One region of the Desulfovibrio sp. TomC genome, then DNA from elsewhere that is predicted to be linked to it. Evidence: riboswitches for the same ligand, from Rfam matches in the RefSeq annotation. Region 1 holds a riboswitch; the other holds the start of a gene.
The links. Region 1 has a riboswitch for cobalamin ahead of NY78_RS19595 (sirohydrochlorin cobaltochelatase). Riboswitches for the same ligand answer to the same signal wherever they lie in the genome.
Positions count from the first base shown of each region.

Region 2: another riboswitch for cobalamin. It lies ahead of NY78_RS18120 (ribonucleoside triphosphate reductase); the one in region 1 lies ahead of NY78_RS19595 (sirohydrochlorin cobaltochelatase).

Region 1 is NZ_JSEH01000029.1:31,153-39,400, reverse strand. Features, by position in the region: gene selA (L-seryl-tRNA(Sec) selenium transferase) at 1-368, shown strand, start outside; gene NY78_RS19610 (aminopeptidase) at 540-1,988, shown strand; gene selB (selenocysteine-specific translation elongation factor) at 2,080-3,999, shown strand; gene NY78_RS19600 (hypothetical protein) at 4,502-4,834, shown strand; cobalamin riboswitch at 4,857-5,039, shown strand; gene NY78_RS19595 (sirohydrochlorin cobaltochelatase) at 5,143-6,027, shown strand; gene NY78_RS19590 (FecCD family ABC transporter permease) at 6,124-7,179, shown strand; gene NY78_RS19585 (ABC transporter ATP-binding protein) at 7,176-7,982, shown strand; gene NY78_RS19580 (ABC transporter substrate-binding protein) at 7,876-8,248, shown strand, end outside.
Region 2 is NZ_JSEH01000024.1:999-9,246, forward strand. Features, by position in the region: gene NY78_RS18100 (carbamoyltransferase family protein) at 1-892, opposite strand, end outside; gene NY78_RS25305 (DUF5989 family protein) at 905-1,054, opposite strand; gene NY78_RS18105 (SxtJ family membrane protein) at 1,129-1,545, opposite strand; gene arfB (alternative ribosome rescue aminoacyl-tRNA hydrolase ArfB) at 1,749-2,174, opposite strand; gene NY78_RS18115 (anaerobic ribonucleoside-triphosphate reductase activating protein) at 2,366-3,064, opposite strand; gene NY78_RS23955 (DUF2971 domain-containing protein) at 3,246-3,974, opposite strand; gene NY78_RS18120 (ribonucleoside triphosphate reductase) at 4,123-6,324, opposite strand; cobalamin riboswitch at 6,448-6,678, opposite strand; gene NY78_RS18125 (dihem cytochrome c) at 7,106-7,684, opposite strand; gene NY78_RS24855 (hypothetical protein) at 7,717-8,248, opposite strand, start outside.

The DNA of each region.
Region 1 (8,248 bases):
CCCGGACCGTCATCCCCACCGTGGCCATGATCACCGCCGCCCCGCAGGCCCTGGCCAAAAAGGCCCGCAAGCTGGCAAGCCTCCTTAAAAAATCCCTGGCCGGCCGCTACACAGTCGGGACCATCCCGGGCGCGTCCCGGGTGGGCGGCGGGGCCTTTCCCGAGCGCGATCTGCCAACCACGCTGGTCGCCCTCTCGCCGCTTGCCGGCGCGCCGTCCCCCGACGCTTTGCGGGCGCGGCTGCTCACGACCGATCCGCCGCTGGTGGCCCGCACCCAGGACGACGCCCTGCTCCTGGACCCGCGCACCCTGGCCGACGATGAGCTGAAACTCGTCAGCACAGTGCTCGGACAGGCGCTCGGCGAGTGAGCAGAAAAAACAGGGAAAAAGAGCGGGGCGCTGCCCCGCACCCCGCCGGGGGGATCATCCCCCCGGACCCCTCGACGGGAAGAAAGGATAGTGAGGATGGGGTTCCCACAGGGGAGCACAGCAATTACAATAAGGCCTTGGTTCAAAGCATTTGAAGGAGCAATGAGCATCATGACCGACACCGAAGAAATCACCCCGGCCGCCCCGGGCCTGACCATTGACGCCAAAAGCTGCTGGGAAACCTATGCCACGCCCGAAGAGCGCGAGGCCATGAAAACCCTGGCCGACACCTACATCGCCTTTCTTTCGGCCTGCAAAACCGAACGCGAGACGGTCCAGTACGTCCAAGGCGTCCTGTCCGGAGCCGGGTTCGCCGAAAGCCTGGACGGCAATTTTGCCGGCGACGCCGTGTACCGCGTCATGAAGGGCAAGACCATGTTCGTGGCCCGCAAGGGCAAAAAGCCGCTCAGTGAAGGCTTCCGGCTGCTCGGCGCCCATTGCGACACCCCGCGCATCGACCTCAAGCAGCGTCCGCTCTATCAGGACTGCGGCGTCGCCCAGTTAAAGACCCACTACTACGGCGGCATCCGCAAGCACCAATGGCTGGCCAGGGCCTTGGCCCTGCACGGCGTGGTGGCCAAAAAGGACGGCACGGTCATCCCGGTCACCATCGGCGAGGACCCGGCCGATCCGGTCTTCACCATCCCGGACCTGCTCCCCCATCTGGCCTACCGGCAGGTGGAAAAAAAGCTGTCCGAAGCCTTTGAAGCCGAAAAGCTCAATATCATCATCGGCCACTCCCCGGCCGAGAAGCCGGCCGAAACGCCTGAGACCGCCGAGGCCAAACCGGCCGCAAACGGCAATGGCAACGACCTGATCAAGGCCAAGGTGCTCACCCTGTTAAACGAACGCTACGGCATTGAAGAGGCCGACCTCTACAGCGCCGAACTGCAAGCCGTGCCGGCCGGGCCGGCCAGGCTCGTCGGTCTCGACGGCGCGCTGATCGGCGGCTACGGCCAGGACGACCGGGTGTGCGTCTATGCCGGACTCTCCGCCCTGCTCGACGCCGGCCAGCCCGAGCACACCCAGATCGTGCTTTTCTGGGACAAGGAAGAGATCGGCTCCGAGGGTTCCACCGGGGCCAAGTCGCGCTTTTTCGAATATTGCCTGGAAGACCTCATCGAGGCCTGGGAGCCTACGGCGCGCAAAAGCCGGGTGCTGGCTGCGGGCAAGGCGGTTTCCGCCGACGTGCATGCCGCCATGGACCCGGATTACCAGGATCTGCACGAGAAGCTCAATTCGGCCCTGCTCGGCAGTGGCCCATGCTTTTGCAAATTCACCGGCCATCGCGGCAAGGTCGGGGCCAACGACGCCCATCCCGAATACGTGGCCTGGTTGCGAAGCCTCCTCGACGGGGCCGGCATCCCCTGGCAGATGGCCGAGCTTGGCCGGGTGGACCTTGGCGGCGGCGGCACGGTGGCCAAGTTCCTGGCGGTCTACGGCATGGACATCATTGATTTCGGCCCGGCCGTGCTCAGTATGCACAGCCCCTTCGAGATCACCAGTGTCGCCGATCTCTACGCCACCAAACTGGCCTACCAGGCTTTCCTCTCCAGCTAACCTTTCTCCCTTTCAGGGGGTCCGGGGGGATGATCCCCCCCGGCCGCCGGAGGCCTCTTCCTCTTTTCTTCACCCCTTCAAGGAACCGCACATGCCAGTTATCATGGGGACAGCCGGGCACATCGACCATGGCAAGACGACGCTCATAAAGGCCCTGACCGGCATCGACTGCGACCGGCTGGCCGAGGAGAAAAAGCGCGGCATCACCATCGAGCTGGGCTTTGCCTTCATGGATCTGCCCGGCGGCACGCGCCTTGGCGTCATCGACGTGCCGGGGCATGAGCGGTTTGTCAAAAACATGGTGGCCGGCGCGGCCGGCATTGATTTCGTGACGCTTGTCATTGCCGCCGACGAAGGCGTCATGCCCCAGACCCGCGAGCATTTGGACATCTGCACGCTCCTTGGCGTCGAGACCGGGGTGGTGGCGCTGACCAAATGCGACATGGTGGACGAGGACTGGTTGGCCATGGTCACCGAAGACGTGCGCGGCGTGCTGGCCGGCACGTTTCTGGCCGACGCCCCCATCTTTCCGGTCTCCTCCCACACCGGGGCGGGCCTGCCGGAGCTTCGCGTCGCCCTGTCCGAACTGGCCGACACCTTTGCCCCCAAGCGCCGCTCCGATCTGGCCCGGCTGCCCATCGACCGGGTGTTCACCCTTCGCGGCCACGGCACGGTGGTCACGGGTACGCTCATTGCCGGCTCGTTTGCCGTGGGCGACGACGTGCGCCTTTTCCCCACCGACAAACGCTCGAAAATCCGCAGCCTGCAATCCCACGGCGAAACCGTGGAGGTCTCGCCGGCCGGGCGGCGCACCGCCGTCAATCTGGCCGGGCTTGAGGTCGAGGACATCGAGCGCGGCGAGGTGCTGGCCCTGCCCGGGACGTTGTTTCCGGACACGGTCTGGGAGGTGGAACTCCTGTGTCTGGCCTCGGCCCCGCGCGGCATCAAACATCGCACCGAAGTGCATCTGCACCACGGCACCCGGGAAATCCTGGCCCGGGTGCATCTCCTTGACCGCGACAAGCTCGAACCAGGCGAAACGGCCGTGTGCCAGCTGCGCTTCCCCGAACCCATGGCCGGCGTCCACGGCGACCGGGTGGTCATCCGCTCCGGCGCGCCGCTGCGCACCATGGCCGGCGGCCGGGTGCTCACGCCCATGGCCCGCAAGCTCAAGCGCCACACCGAGGAAACAAGCGCCCTTTTGGCCGAGCTGGCCGCGACCACCGGAACCGCCCTGGTCGCCCTGCAACTGCGCCGGGCCGGGACCGAAGGTCTGGGCTTTGCCCGGCTCATGACGCTCACCGACCTTGAATCCAAGGCCCTGGACAAGGCGCTCGCCAGCCTATGCGACAAGGGCGGCGCGGCGCTCACCGACCGCGAGGGCAAGGAAGGCCGCCACTACGTCCACGGCGACACCGTGGCCGCACTCGCCACATCCCTGGCCGAATTCATGGCCGCCTACCACAAGCGCGAACCCCTCAAACTCGGCGTCTCCCGCAGCGAACTGGCCTCCACCTGGGGCAAGGCCCTCTCGCCCAAGCTTTTCCATCTCATGGTCGAACGGCTCCTGCGCGCCGGCAAACTGGCCACCGAAGGCGACGTCATCCGCCTGCCCGACCACAAGGTGTCGCTGGCCTCCGATCAAGCCAAGCTGCGCGGCATTCTCCTTGCCGCCTACCAGAAAGGCGGCCTGACCCCGCCCAACATCAAAGACATCCTCGAACCCCTGGACCTGACCTTCAAGGAAGCCCAACCGGTCTACAAGGTGCTGCAAGACGAAGGGCTCATTATCAAGGCCCAGGAAAACATGTACTTCTGCGCTGCGGCCATCAAAGCCCTTATCGAGAAGGTGCAAGCCTACTACGCCGCCGGAGCCACCGACATGGGACCGGCGGAATTCCGCGAACTGACCGGCCTGTCGCGCAAGTTCCTGATCGCCCTGCTCGAATACCTGGACAAGGACAAGATCACCGTGCGCGTCGGCGACAAGCGCCAGTTGCGCAAGCGGTAGCGAGCGGGGGGGAGAAGAGAGGAGAAGGCAGAAGAGTGCCTCCGGCGGCCAAAGGGCAGTGCCCTTTGGAATCCCACCTGGGGTTAGTTTGCTTTGACGGCGCGCGTTGCCAAGTCGGTGAGCGGAAGTGAAGCTGGAAAAGATGGGAAGATGCCGGTGGCCGGGGGGACACCCCCAGACCCCCTGCAATGGGAGAAGTTGTACGGGGTTGCCCCCAGGAGGGAGTCCAAAGGGGTCACCCCTTTGGCCGCCGGAGGCACTCTTCCAACGGCAAAAGCGGCGAACGACGCAAGCCGTCCGCCGCCGGAAAAGCGACCGAAGGGGCGGGTGCTACCAGTCCTGGTCTTTGGGTTTGGCAGCCTGCTGGGCCTTGAGAACAAGCAGGGCGATAAACACAGAAGCGAGCCCGAACAGCACCATAAGACCGGCGAAATCAAATTTCACGGCGAACCTCCCCAGGAATGTATTTCGTGAAAAAAATCTTTAACCATAAATGAAGCACATGTCCAGATATGCCCGCCCCCTTTGCGTCTGTCTGCTGCTCGCCAGTCTGGCTGTTCCGGCACGCGTCCCGGCCGCCGTCATCCAGGTCGATGTCGACTCCTACCGGCTCAACGGCGGTCCGCCGGTCACTGCGGCCTGGGAAATCGCCGAACGCCTCTCCGTAGCCAAGGACGTGGCCATTGTGGTCATGGACCAAAAGGCCACCAAGGCGACGGTGCAAACCCTCATGAAAAATCTCGAAACCCTTAACGTGCCGACCCTTTTCACGAAAAAGGGCGATTACGAAATCCTGCTCAAACGCGGCGTCATAAAGCCCGCCCCTGCGCCTTGACAGCCCGCACGCCCCCCGGTACGTCCCCGCCATCGACCTGGGCGCCCTTCGGGGCTTAATAGGGAATCCCGTTCAAATCGGGAGCGGTCCCGCCGCCGTCAGTCCCCCGCACAGTCGGCCTCCTCGCGCGCCACTGGGATTCCTTCCCGGGAAGGCCGGGGCCGATGGGACAAGCCGGAAGACCTGCCCGGGTCCTGGCGCGTCCCGTCGGCAACGAGGGCTTTTGCCGGCCGGTCTTCGGGAACGAGCTGCTTGTCCGCGCTCGCTCCCCTTCCTTAAGAGCCCTCCATTGTTATGGAGGTAACCCCATGATTCGCCTGCTGCGGATTATCCTGTCCCTGTCCCTTGTCCTGGCTCTGGCTGTGCCGGCTGTTGCCGGTCATGACGCCAAAAAAGAACCCAAGCGGGCCATTGTCGTGGCCGCCTTCGGCACCACCGTGTCGGAAGCCGCCCCGGCCATCACCAAGATGGTGGAGCGCGTGAAGGCCGCCTATCCCGGCGTGCCCGTCACCCTGTGCTATACCGCCGCCATGATCCGGGCCAAGCTGGCCAGGGAGGGCAAAAATGTTCCCTCCCCGGCCGAGGCCTTGGCCGCCCTGCCCGATGCGGGCGTGACCGACGTGGCGCTCATGTCCCTGCAAACCATCCCCGGCAGCGAATACCACGACCTGCTGCGCACAGCCGCCGCCTTCTCCCGGATGCCCAAGGGCCTGTCCCAGGTGTCGGTAAGCGCCCCCCTGCTTTTTGAAAAAGAGGACTTCCCCAAAGTGGCCAAGGCCCTGGTTGACGCCGCCCCCAAGGAGCGCAAGCCCGGCGAGGCCGTCGTCTTTGTCGGCCACGGCACCGAACACTCGGCCAACATGGCCTACCCGGCCCTGCAATACAGCTTATGGCGCGTGGACCAAAACGCCTTCGTGACCACGGTGGAAGGCATCCCGTCCTTTGACGACGTCATTGCCGATCTCAAAGCCAAGGGCATCAAGACAGCCTGGCTCATTCCCCTGTTTGCCGTGGCCGGCGACCATGCCCGAAACGACATGGCCGGCAAGGAAAAGGACTCCCTGGCCTCGTCCCTGGCCGCAGCCGGCATTGAGGCCAAACCCGTCCTGTCCGGCACGGCTGACCGCGAGGCCGTGGCCGCCGTGTGGCTCGACCACCTGAAAACCACCTTCGACGCCCTGCCCGGGAAATAATGCCTCGCGCCCGCGCCAGTGTGCGTTCTTGAAAACACCCTGGTGCTCTTTGAAAAGAGAACGAATGGATTACGGCTGTCGCTTCGAAAACGCATAATGGAAATTCACCAACACAACACTGGCCGGGTCCGGGCCGTTGCCCGGGTTCTGCCGCTTCTCCTGGCCGGACTGGCTGCCATCGCGGCGGCCTGTCTGGCCGGGTCCTATCCGGCCGCAGCGACTGACGTCGCCGCCGTGGTCGGCCGGGCCCTGGGGCTGGACCTGCCGGCCCCGGCCGATGCAGCGGTGACGGCCGTGGTCCTGGATCTGCGGCTGTTGCGGGCGCTTCTCGCCTATGGCGTGGGCGCGGCCCTGGCCGTGGCTGGCGCGGTTTTTCAGGGGGTGCTGCGAAATCCTTTGGCCGATCCCTTCACCCTGGGGGTATCTGGTGGCGCGGCATTTGGCGCAGCCCTGTCGCTGAGTCTTTCCCTGGCCGTCTTTTTCGGCACAGCCCTGGCCACCCCGGCCTGCGCCCTCTTAGGCGGCGGCGCGACCCTGGCCGCCGTGCTGGCCCTGTCCCGGCTGGCCGGAGGCTTACGGCGCGAGACGGTCGTTTTGGCCGGCATCGTGGCCGCCACCTTCCTGTCTGCCCTGCTCTCGCTGGTCAAGGCGCTTAACGAAGAATCCGTGGCCGGCATCGTCTTTTGGATCATGGGCGGCTTCCAGGGCCGGGGCCGGGCCGAACTGGCTTTGTTTCTTCCCTGCCTGGGCGTCGGGCTGGCCGCCATCTGGCTCTTTGTCCGCGAACTGGACATCCTGCTTTTGGGCGAAACGCAAGCCAGACAGCTGGGGGTTGCGGCCGGACGGGCGCGGTTGGTGCTGTTGACCGCCGCCAGCCTGCTGACCGCCGCAGCCGTGGCGGTCTCGGGCGTCATCGGCTTTGTCGGCCTCATCGCCCCCCATGCCTGCCGCCGGCTCTACGGCGGCGAACACGGCACCTTGCTCCTGCAAAGCGCCCTGGCCGGCGGGGCCTTGCTGGTGGCCTCCGATGTCCTGGCCCGCACCATCCTGCCCGGCGGCGCAGAGCTGCCGGTCGGCGTGGTCACGGCCCTGTGCGGCGGTCCGTTTTTCTGCGCCTTGCTGCTCACCGGCCGAAGCGGAGCCCGGACATGATCCGGTGCCAGAAACTGCAAAGCGGCTACCACGGCCGGCCGGTGCTCCACGACATCGACCTGGAGGTTGCCGCTGGCGAAATGGTGGGCATCCTCGGGCCAAACGGAGCCGGCAAGACCACGCTCCTCTTGACGCTTTCCGGAGTCCTCTCCCCGGGGGGCGGCACGGTGCGCCTGGATGGCGCCAACGTGGCCGCCATGACCGACCGGGAACGCGCCCGGAAAGTGGCCGCCGTGCCCCAACGCGGCGAGAACGCCGGGGAGCTGACCGTGCGCTCCCTGGTGCTCATGGGGCGCTATCCGTACCTGTCCTTTCTGGGCGGCTATGGCACAGACGACGCCACCGCGGCCGACGCGGCCATGGCAGCGGTCGGCGTGGCCGATCTGGCCCCACGGCGGTTGGGGGAACTGTCCGGCGGCGAATTCCAGCGGGTCCTGACCGCCCGGGCCTTGGCCCAGGAAAGCGACGTGCTCCTGTTGGATGAAGCCTCGGCCAACCTGGATGTGGCCAGAAAAATTGAACTCTACCAACTCCTGGCCGCCCGCAACGCGACCGGGACCACCATCCTGGCCGCCTTGCACGACATCAATCTGGCCGCGCTCTTTTGCCGGCGGCTGGTGTTTCTCAAAAACGGCCGCATCGAGGCCGATGGCCCGACTGCCGCCGTCTTTACGCAGCCAACCCTTTCGAGGATTTATGAAACCGATATCATTGTCATCCCCCACCCGACGACCGGCGCGCCCCAGGCCCTGGCTGTTCCCGGTCCTGGCCCTGGCCCTGGCGTTGTCTCTGGGACGCCCTGAACCATCCCGGGCCGAGGCCGTGGCCGCCACCGACGACCTGGGCACGACCATTCATCTGGCCGCGCCGGCCACCCGCATCGTGCCGCTCTACGGCGCGTTCGTCGATATCCTGGCCGGCATGGGCCAGTCAGCTCGGATCACCGCCCGCACCGAGGCCGATCCGGCCCCGGCCGATCGGCCCGATATGCCGGTCATCGGCACCCACATGCGGCCCAACCTGGAGCGGGTGCTGGCGGTCAAACCCGATCTGATCCTGCAGATGGACG
Region 2 (8,248 bases), on a different contig from region 1:
CCAGCCGGAGCACCACCTCTTCGGTGATCTGCTGGATGGCCAGGGCCATGTCCATATGCTCCTGGCCAAGCTCGGACTCGCCCGCCCGTTTGGGCAGGCCGAAAAGGGCCTCCCACTTGGCGTCGCGGCACATGGTCAGGCCGGTGGCGTAGTTGAAGTAGGCCATGTTGAGCAGCATCGAGCCGTCCGGGCGCAGATCGACCAGGGTCTCGAGGATCTTGGCCTTGTATTCTTCAACCCGGGCCGAGCCTTCGATGCCGTAGGGGGCCAGCCCCATGAGCTTGTATTCGCCGGAATTGACCTTGAAGCCGCAGTAGTAGGTGAAGGCGGAATAGAGCAGACCCACCGAGTGGGGGAAGTCGAGCTCGCGCAGGAAGGTGACGTCCTTGCCGCGTCCGAGGCCGATGGTGGTGGTGGACCACTCGCCAACGCCGTCGATGGTGAGGATGGCGGCTTCGTCAAAGGGCGAGGGATAAAAGGCCGAGGCGGCGTGGGACAGGTGGTGCTCGGGAAAAAGGATGCGCGGTTTGCCCTGGCCCAGTTCGGCCAGTTCCTCGCGCAGCATCTTTTTCATGAAGAGCTTTTCCTTGATCCACACCGGGATGGCCGACAGGAAGCTGCGCAGCCCGCTCGGGGCAAAGCCGTGGTAGGTTTCGAGCAGCCGCTCGAACTTGAGATACGGCTTGTCGTAAAAGGCGATGGCGGAGAGTTCCGCCAGTTCGATGCCGGCTTCGGCCAGCACGTAGGCTGCGGCCTTGCGGGGGAAATCGGCATCGTGCTTTTTGCGGGTGAAGCGTTCCTCGTGGGCAGCGGCCACGACCACGCCGTCACGCAGGAGCGCGGCAGCGGAGTCGTGGTAATAGGCGGAGATTCCCAGAATGTATTCGGCCATGCGCACTACCGGCTAAAACAGCGTGTAGATGAAGGGGGCCACGGCCGTGCCGCTGGTCAGGACCACCAGGACGCCGAAGAGCAGCAGCACCAGGATGATGGGCAGCAGCCAGAATTTTTTCCGGACGCGCAGAAAGTTCCAAAGCTCGCTTAAAAATTCCATGTGGCCTCCAAACGCCGCCCTGGCCGGTCGGTCAGGCGTGGGCAGCGGAAATAGTGGGATGTGGCGTGTTGGGGCTAAAACGGCTGTTCGATGTCGGCCGGGGTAAAGGCGTGGTCGCGAACCCGGAAGACCGAGGTTGTGTCCTTTTTAAACTGGCCAAGGCGCATCGGGTCCTTGCCAAGGACGCTGCGCAGCAGGCCCATGGGGGTGAGCACCAGCAAAAAAACCAGGGTCAAAAGCACCTTGGACATGACCGTGCCGAGCACATGGGACAGGCCGAACCAGACCTTGGCCGCCGGCTTGAAAAGCGACGGGGAGATCATGTCGAGCAGGAGCAGGCCGGCGGCGATGGTCACGTAGCGGATTTCCCGGGTGGCGAAAAACACGATGAGGCTGATCAGAACCAGGGCCATGCCGGTGTCCCGGGCCTGATCGCGCGTGGCGGAAAGCCAAAACGAGGTCTTTTGGCGCTTGTGTTCCAGTGATGACATGGGTTGGTTGCTCCGGATCAGGCGTTGGCGTCGGTCCGGCCCGAGGCCGGAGACAGGCTTCCCCTAGCCCGCAGCACGGGACGGCGTCAAGGGCGGCCGGCCCTGGCGAGGCCGGAAGTTTGGCCGGAGAGGGCGTGCGGGCAACGGGTCTGCCGGCACAAGGCTGTCCGGGCTGCCTGCATGTGGACCACCCTGGTCCCGGCTCAATCGTCGCTGCCGACCGTGCGCTGGCGCTTCTGCGCCCCGTGCCGCTTCTTGTCGTCCACCCGGCGGCGCTTGGCGGCCAGGGTGACACGGGTCTTTTTGCGGGGGGCAACCGGCGTCAGGGCGACGCGCAGCAGGGCGGCAAAGCGCTCCAGGGCGATTTCCCGGTTGGCGAACTGGCTGCGGGTGGACTGGGACACCACGCGCAGCACCCCGTCCTTGGCGATGCGGCCTTCCAGGGCTTGGCCGATGCGGGTCTTTTCGTACTCGGTCAGGCTCGGCGAGGCCTGCACATCAAAAAGCAACGTCACCTTGGTGCTGGTGGTGTTGACGTGCTGGCCGCCGGGACCGCCGCTGCGGGCGGCAATAAAGGAAATTTCGGCCATGGGAATGGCCACCCGGGCGTTGATACGCAGACTGTCCATGTCGTCCCCTTTAATTGAAGAGTGCCTCCGGCGGCCGGGAGGGGGTAACCCCCTCCCGGACCCTCCCTGCCAGGGATAAAGGGGCCTATGGACGCATGCCGCACCCCCCTTTCATACCTTCTTCCCGTTGGGGGGTCCGGGGGGATCATCCCCCCGGCCGCCGGAGGCATCTCCTGCCTTTTCTTCTCTCTCTACACTCTCGTAGCGATGGTCAGGCGCGGGGCGGCGGCCTGGAGCCGGCTGACGAGATCGGGCGGAAACACGGTCGGTCCGGCGGCGGCCAGGGCGTCGTCGGTGCAGCCGTCGGGTCGAAAGCCCTGGATGATCCAGCGTCCGGCGTCGGCTGCGGCCAGTTCGCCGGCCAGTATTGCCAGCTCGGCTTCGGTCAAAAGGCCGGGATGCCAGGTGGTGCGCGTCTCAAAGGGCACGCCGCTGGCCAGGAGCCGGGCGAGGCTGGCAAAGGCGGCCTCGCCGCTGCCGGGCACGCCGGTTATGCGGTCGTAGGCCGCCCTGGGGGCCTTGATGTCGAGGCCCACCCAGTCGCAAAGCGGCAGGATGTCGGCCAGGGCATCGGGGTACATGCCGGTGGTGTGCAGGCCGACCTTGAAGCCCATGGCCCGCACGGCGGTCAGCATGGGGACCAAGCCGTCCTGGAGGGTGGGTTCGCCGCCGGAAAAAACGACCGCGTCAAGGAGTCCCTTGCGGCCTTCGAGCCAGGCGAGCACCGAGGCGCTGTCGCGCTCGGCGTGGTCGGTGATCTCGCGCAGAGGTTCATTGTGGCAGTAGGGGCAGCCCCAGGGGCAGCCCTGGCAATAGACGACAGCGGCCAGGGCGTCGGGGAAATCGAGGGTGGAAAGGGGCGTCACGCCGCCGATAATCAGTCCGTTCATGGGGCGTCCCTTAGCGTTCCTGGCGACCGGGGGCAAGGGCGGGGTTGACCGGGGCGCGACCGGGTTGTGGGGTGGAGTTGGCGCAATAGTATCTAAGATTATATTGGCGAAGAAATGTCTGGTATATTGACTGTGTCAAATATGTTTTCTGTGAATATTTCTGATAAATGCAAAAGTGTGGTTATGTGAATCGAGGAAGGTAGGTTAGTGTCGATTTTTGTATTCGATCGATCAGCCCAGCATTGGTAATTGCTTCTGTAATAGTGTCTCGGTCAGCGGGTGGCGTATTTGGGCCAATTGTGATGTTCTTGATGAGAATGTTGACATCTACATCTACGTGTATGCCGCCTGATGGAACTTCAACGCCGAATTCTTCTGCAAGCCGAAGGGAAATTGCTAAGCGAAATTCTTGTTCGCTTTCAAAGAGACGATGCTTGTAGAAAAATCTATCGAGCATCCCCCTATAACAGCCAATATCTTGGGTTAGATCGATGTACTTGACGGAGCCAGCGTACATCTTTTCGGTCTCGTATTCCGGGTGCAGACGAAATGGTTTAAGTGCAGCGCGTATCCTCTCTGGAGTTGTCGTGATAGCTACACCTTTTTTCTCATCTGCATAAAGCCTCCACATAGCATCGCTTTCATACTCAGACCGATGCCAGCAATTGATTTTTGTCAATCGTTTTAATTCAGAAAAGGCGTAGTCTATATAAGTACGCTGAATGTCTGTTTGATGTTCTGGTGCAGAATCTTGACAAATATGAGTGGAACCTTCAAATTCATCAGAGAATTGACTGGCAGATGCAAAGTAAAGTTTACTTGTTCGCAGTAGTGATATAAAATGTTGCTGTTTGAAATACCTCCAGAGCTGTTCATCCCACTTGATGATGAATCCATCCGGTATTAACATAACATTGTGTATTTGGTATGAAGTTTCATTGGATCAACCAATATTTGATTAGCTTGTATCTTCAATTTTCTTGGGTTCCCCTTCCGGTGGGGTGGTCCAGGAGGGCTGTGCCCCCCTGGACGCCGGCATCTTCCTCTTCTCTTCCCCCCTACGCGTCCATCCCAGCCGGCTCGCTAAAGCAAATTCTATCTTCGTATTCGCCCTGTTTGCCGACGTTAAAGGCCGATTTGGGGCGGTAGTAGCCCATGACCCGGGTCCAGATTTCGCAGGCCTGTTCGCGGCCTTCAGCGGCGCAGGTGGGGCACGTCACGTGTTCGCCGTCGAGGTAGCCGTGGATGTCGCAGATGGAGAACGTCGGCGTCACGGTGACGTAGGGCAGGGCGAAGCCGGACAGGGCGCGCTGCACGAGCTTTTTGCAGGCCTCGGCGCTGGAGATGCGCTCACCCATGTAGAGGTGGAGCACGGTGCCGCCGGTGTATTTGCGCTGCAACTCTTCCTGGCGGGACAGGGCCTCGAAGGGGTCGTCGGTGAAGCCGACGGGCAGCTGGGAGGAATTGGTGTAGTACGGCTTTTCGGGCGTGCCGGCTTGCAGGATGGCCGGGTAGCGCTTTTTGTCCTCGCGGGCGAAGCGGTAGGTGGTGCCTTCGGCCGGCGTGGCTTCGAGGTTATACAGGTGGCCGGTCTGCTCCTGGAACTCGGTCATGCGGGCGCGCACGTGGTCGAGCAGGCGAACGGCCATGGCGTGGCCGGTCTCGGTGGTCAGGTCGTCGGCACCGCCGGTAAAGTTGCGGATCATTTCATTGATGCCGTTGACGCCGATGGTCGAGAAGTGGTTGCGCAGCGACCCGAGGTAGCGCTTGGTGTAGGGGAACAGCCCGGCGTCCATGCGGCGGGTGATTTCCTTGCGCTTGATCTCAAGGCTGGTGCGGGCAATCTCCAACAGGGCGTCGAGGCGGGCGAGAAGGCCCTGTTCATCGCCGCGATGGGTGAAGCCCAGGCGGGCGCAGTTGATGGTGACCACGCCGACCGAGCCGGTCTGCTCGGCGCTGCCGAACAGGCCGTTGCCGCGCTTCAAGAGTTCGCGCAGATCGAGCTGCAACCGGCAGCACATGGACCGCACCATGTTGGGGGTGAGGTCGGAATTGAGGAAATTCTGGAAGTAGGGCAGCCCGTACTTGGCCGTCATTTCGAACAGGATGTCCACGTTGGGTGATTCCCAGGGGAAATCCTTGGTGATGTTGTAGGTCGGGATGGGGAAGGTGAAGACCCGGCCTTTGGCGTCGCCGGCGGTCATGACCTCGATATAGGCCCGGTTGATCATGTCCATCTCGACTTGCAGGTCGCCGTAGGTGAACGGCATCTCTTGGCCGCCGATGATGGGATGATCCTTGGCCAGATCCTCAGGGCAGGTCCAATCGAAGGTCAGGTTGGTAAAGGGCGTCTGGGTGCCCCAGCGCGAGGGGACGTTCAGGTTGTAGATCAGCTCCTGGATGCACTGACGCACTTCATCGTAGCCGAGATTGTCCTTGCGGATAAAGGGGGCCATGTAGGTGTCAAAGGAGCTAAAGGCCTGGGCGCCGGCCCATTCGTTTTGCAGCGTGCCCAGGAAATTGACGATCTGGCCCACGGCGCTGGAGAGATGCTTGGGCGGCTTGGCTTCGACCTTGCCGGGCACGCCGTTCAAGCCTTCGGTCAGGAGCATGCGCAACGACCAGCCGGCGCAGTAGCCGCACAGCATGTCGAGGTCGTGGATATGGACGTCGCCGTCGCGGTGGGCTGCGCCGACTTCGGGCGGGTAGACGTGGGAGAGCCAGTAGTTGGCCACGACCTTGCCCGAGACGTTTAAGATCAGGCCGCCAAGCGAATAGCCCTGGTTGGCGTTGGCCGAGACGCGCCAATCCTGGCGGTCGAGGTATTCGTTGATGGACGTGGCCACGTCCACCACGGTCTTTTTGTCTTCACGCAGGCGGGCGCGCTGTTCGCGGTAGACGGAGTAGGCGCGCATGGTGCGGAAATGGTTGGCCGAGACCAGGGCTTGTTCCACGATGTCCTGGATGCGCTCGATGTCCGGAATCTGGCCGATGAAGCGGTGGGAAAGGACTTTGACGGCCTGGGCGGTGAGTAACCAGGCTTCGTCCTCGCCGAATTCGCCGGTGGCCGCGCCGGCCCGGCGCACGGCCGAGAGAATTTTGTCCACGTCAAAGGCGACGATCTGCCCGTCGCGTTTGCGGATGCGCGAGGGGACGGCGGCAACGGCCGGCTGATCGGTCCGCAGGGGGCCATTGGCTTGGGCGGTGGTGGGGTGATCAGAAAAAAGGGCCAGATTGCCGTGTTCCATCGGCTCGGACATGCGTGTTCTCCCTGTCGAGGCTATTTGCAAAAAGGGGGGGCGGACGGCAGCCACAGGACGCGCGCGGCGTCATGGCAGGCCGGGCAGCCCTCCCGCGAGGCTCCCTGGTCGGACGCCGGTTGTGATTGCCGGCGGGCATTGGCAGGTCTTCGGACTTGCGAACATGGCGGCCGCATAGGGGCCGGATTTCTACTACCCGCCGCTTCCCGGACCGTGGCGGTCCAGTGCCGTGTTGCGGGGTTCGTTTTCGCTCACCGCTGCGGGGCAGTTCCGGACTTTAACCGGTATTCCCTCTTACGGTTCCGTCCGTCGGCGGGTTGCCGTCGGGCGGACACCAACGCTGCTACGGTATATGGGATTATGAGGGCCTTGTGTCAACGGGCGGAGCGGCAAGTGGGAGAAGGTGATAAAGGGAGGAATAAAAAGGGCTAAGAGCGTTAGGAACAATCCGCCTTTATGGGAATTGTCAGTATATTAAGTATGTTGCCTCTGGTTTTAAGTTTTGCATATTTGGCGGAGGAATTTGTCCCTGCACAGCCGTTGTCCGCCCCCGGCATGGCTTCGCAGCCGCATGCCTCCGGGGACCCTGGGCATCGGTTTTCGGGGGACGGGAGCCGGATGAGGCAGAGCCCTCCCGGATGTCGCCAGGGTTGCCAGAACACTCCCTGACCAGCCCCTTGTGGCCCTGGCCCATGCCCGGTTCGGCGCGCCCGGCCGGATTGCCGCTGCTTCGTGGATCGGCCGGTCGCACCCTAAAGAGCAGCTTCCGTTTCTCGCCACCTTACGGCGCGGGGATGGCGACCTGATCGTCGTCAAACCGGGCGCTCGCCGCCCCGGGATGGCAGGCGACGCAGTTGGCCAGGGAATTGACGCTCTTGCGGGCCAGGACCTCGGTCGAAAGGCTACGATGCTTGTGGAGAATGTAGGGGATGTCGGTGATCCTGGCCGGCGTGGTGCCGCTTAGGCTGTGGGTGATGCGCCGGCCGAGCTTCATGGAGGTCACGTCGGCTGAGTTGGCCAGCAGATAGTCGGACACGACGCTTTTTTCCTGGTCCGACAGGGCCGCTGCACTGCCGAAGTGGTCGTCTAACCGGGAGAGAAGTCGTTCCCAGGACGCACGCGGCAGGAGTTGCGGCGCGTAGGCGAGGTGGCAGCCGCCGCAAGAGGCGACGTAGGCGCTGTTTTCCGTAAAGCCTGCGCTTTGGTCGTCATTGTGGCGCTTGCCGTGCCGCTGCGGCCCATCGTGCGCTTGCCCGTGTCGATAGCCGTTCCCGGAGTGATCGCCGGCCGTGGAGAAGGCTGGCAGCAGGAGCATGGCGGCGACCAAGGCCAGTTGGAGCAGGATGGTTCTGGTTGGCATACGTCTCTCTCCTTGCGAGGTGACAGCGCCGTTTAGACGGGGTGGGCGGGGTTGGCTTGCGTCCCGGCCGGTGTCCCAAACACAGCGTTGAGGACTTTTACGAGCAATTCCCGCAGCGTTTCTTCCACGATCTGCGGGATGGTTTGAGCCGCATAGGCCAGCGCGTCGAGGAGACTCGTGAAGCCCTTGATGCTCGCGTTTTCCTGGAGTTTGGTGGCGGAGGGCCAGAGGGTCAGGATGGCGATTGACCCGTTAAAGACGTAGGCAAAGGCATTTTTTTCAAAAAAAACAGCTGCCTTTGGTTCGATGCAGACGGTGATCTGACGGGGCTTTGGACCCTCGCCTTTAAAGGGCACGACCTTCCCGATGGTGTTGCCTTTGGCCGTGACGGCGTACGAGATATCAGGAGCCCCTTGGGCGAAGTCAATTGTATATAATTTACACGTATCCTGCGCCGCAGCCTGGGTGGCGACCAGGAGACAGGCGATGAGCAGCATTGCAGGGACAGAAACAGGCCAAGTATTTTTCACGATTCCTCCGGAAAATCTTCGCTTAACAGCGAGA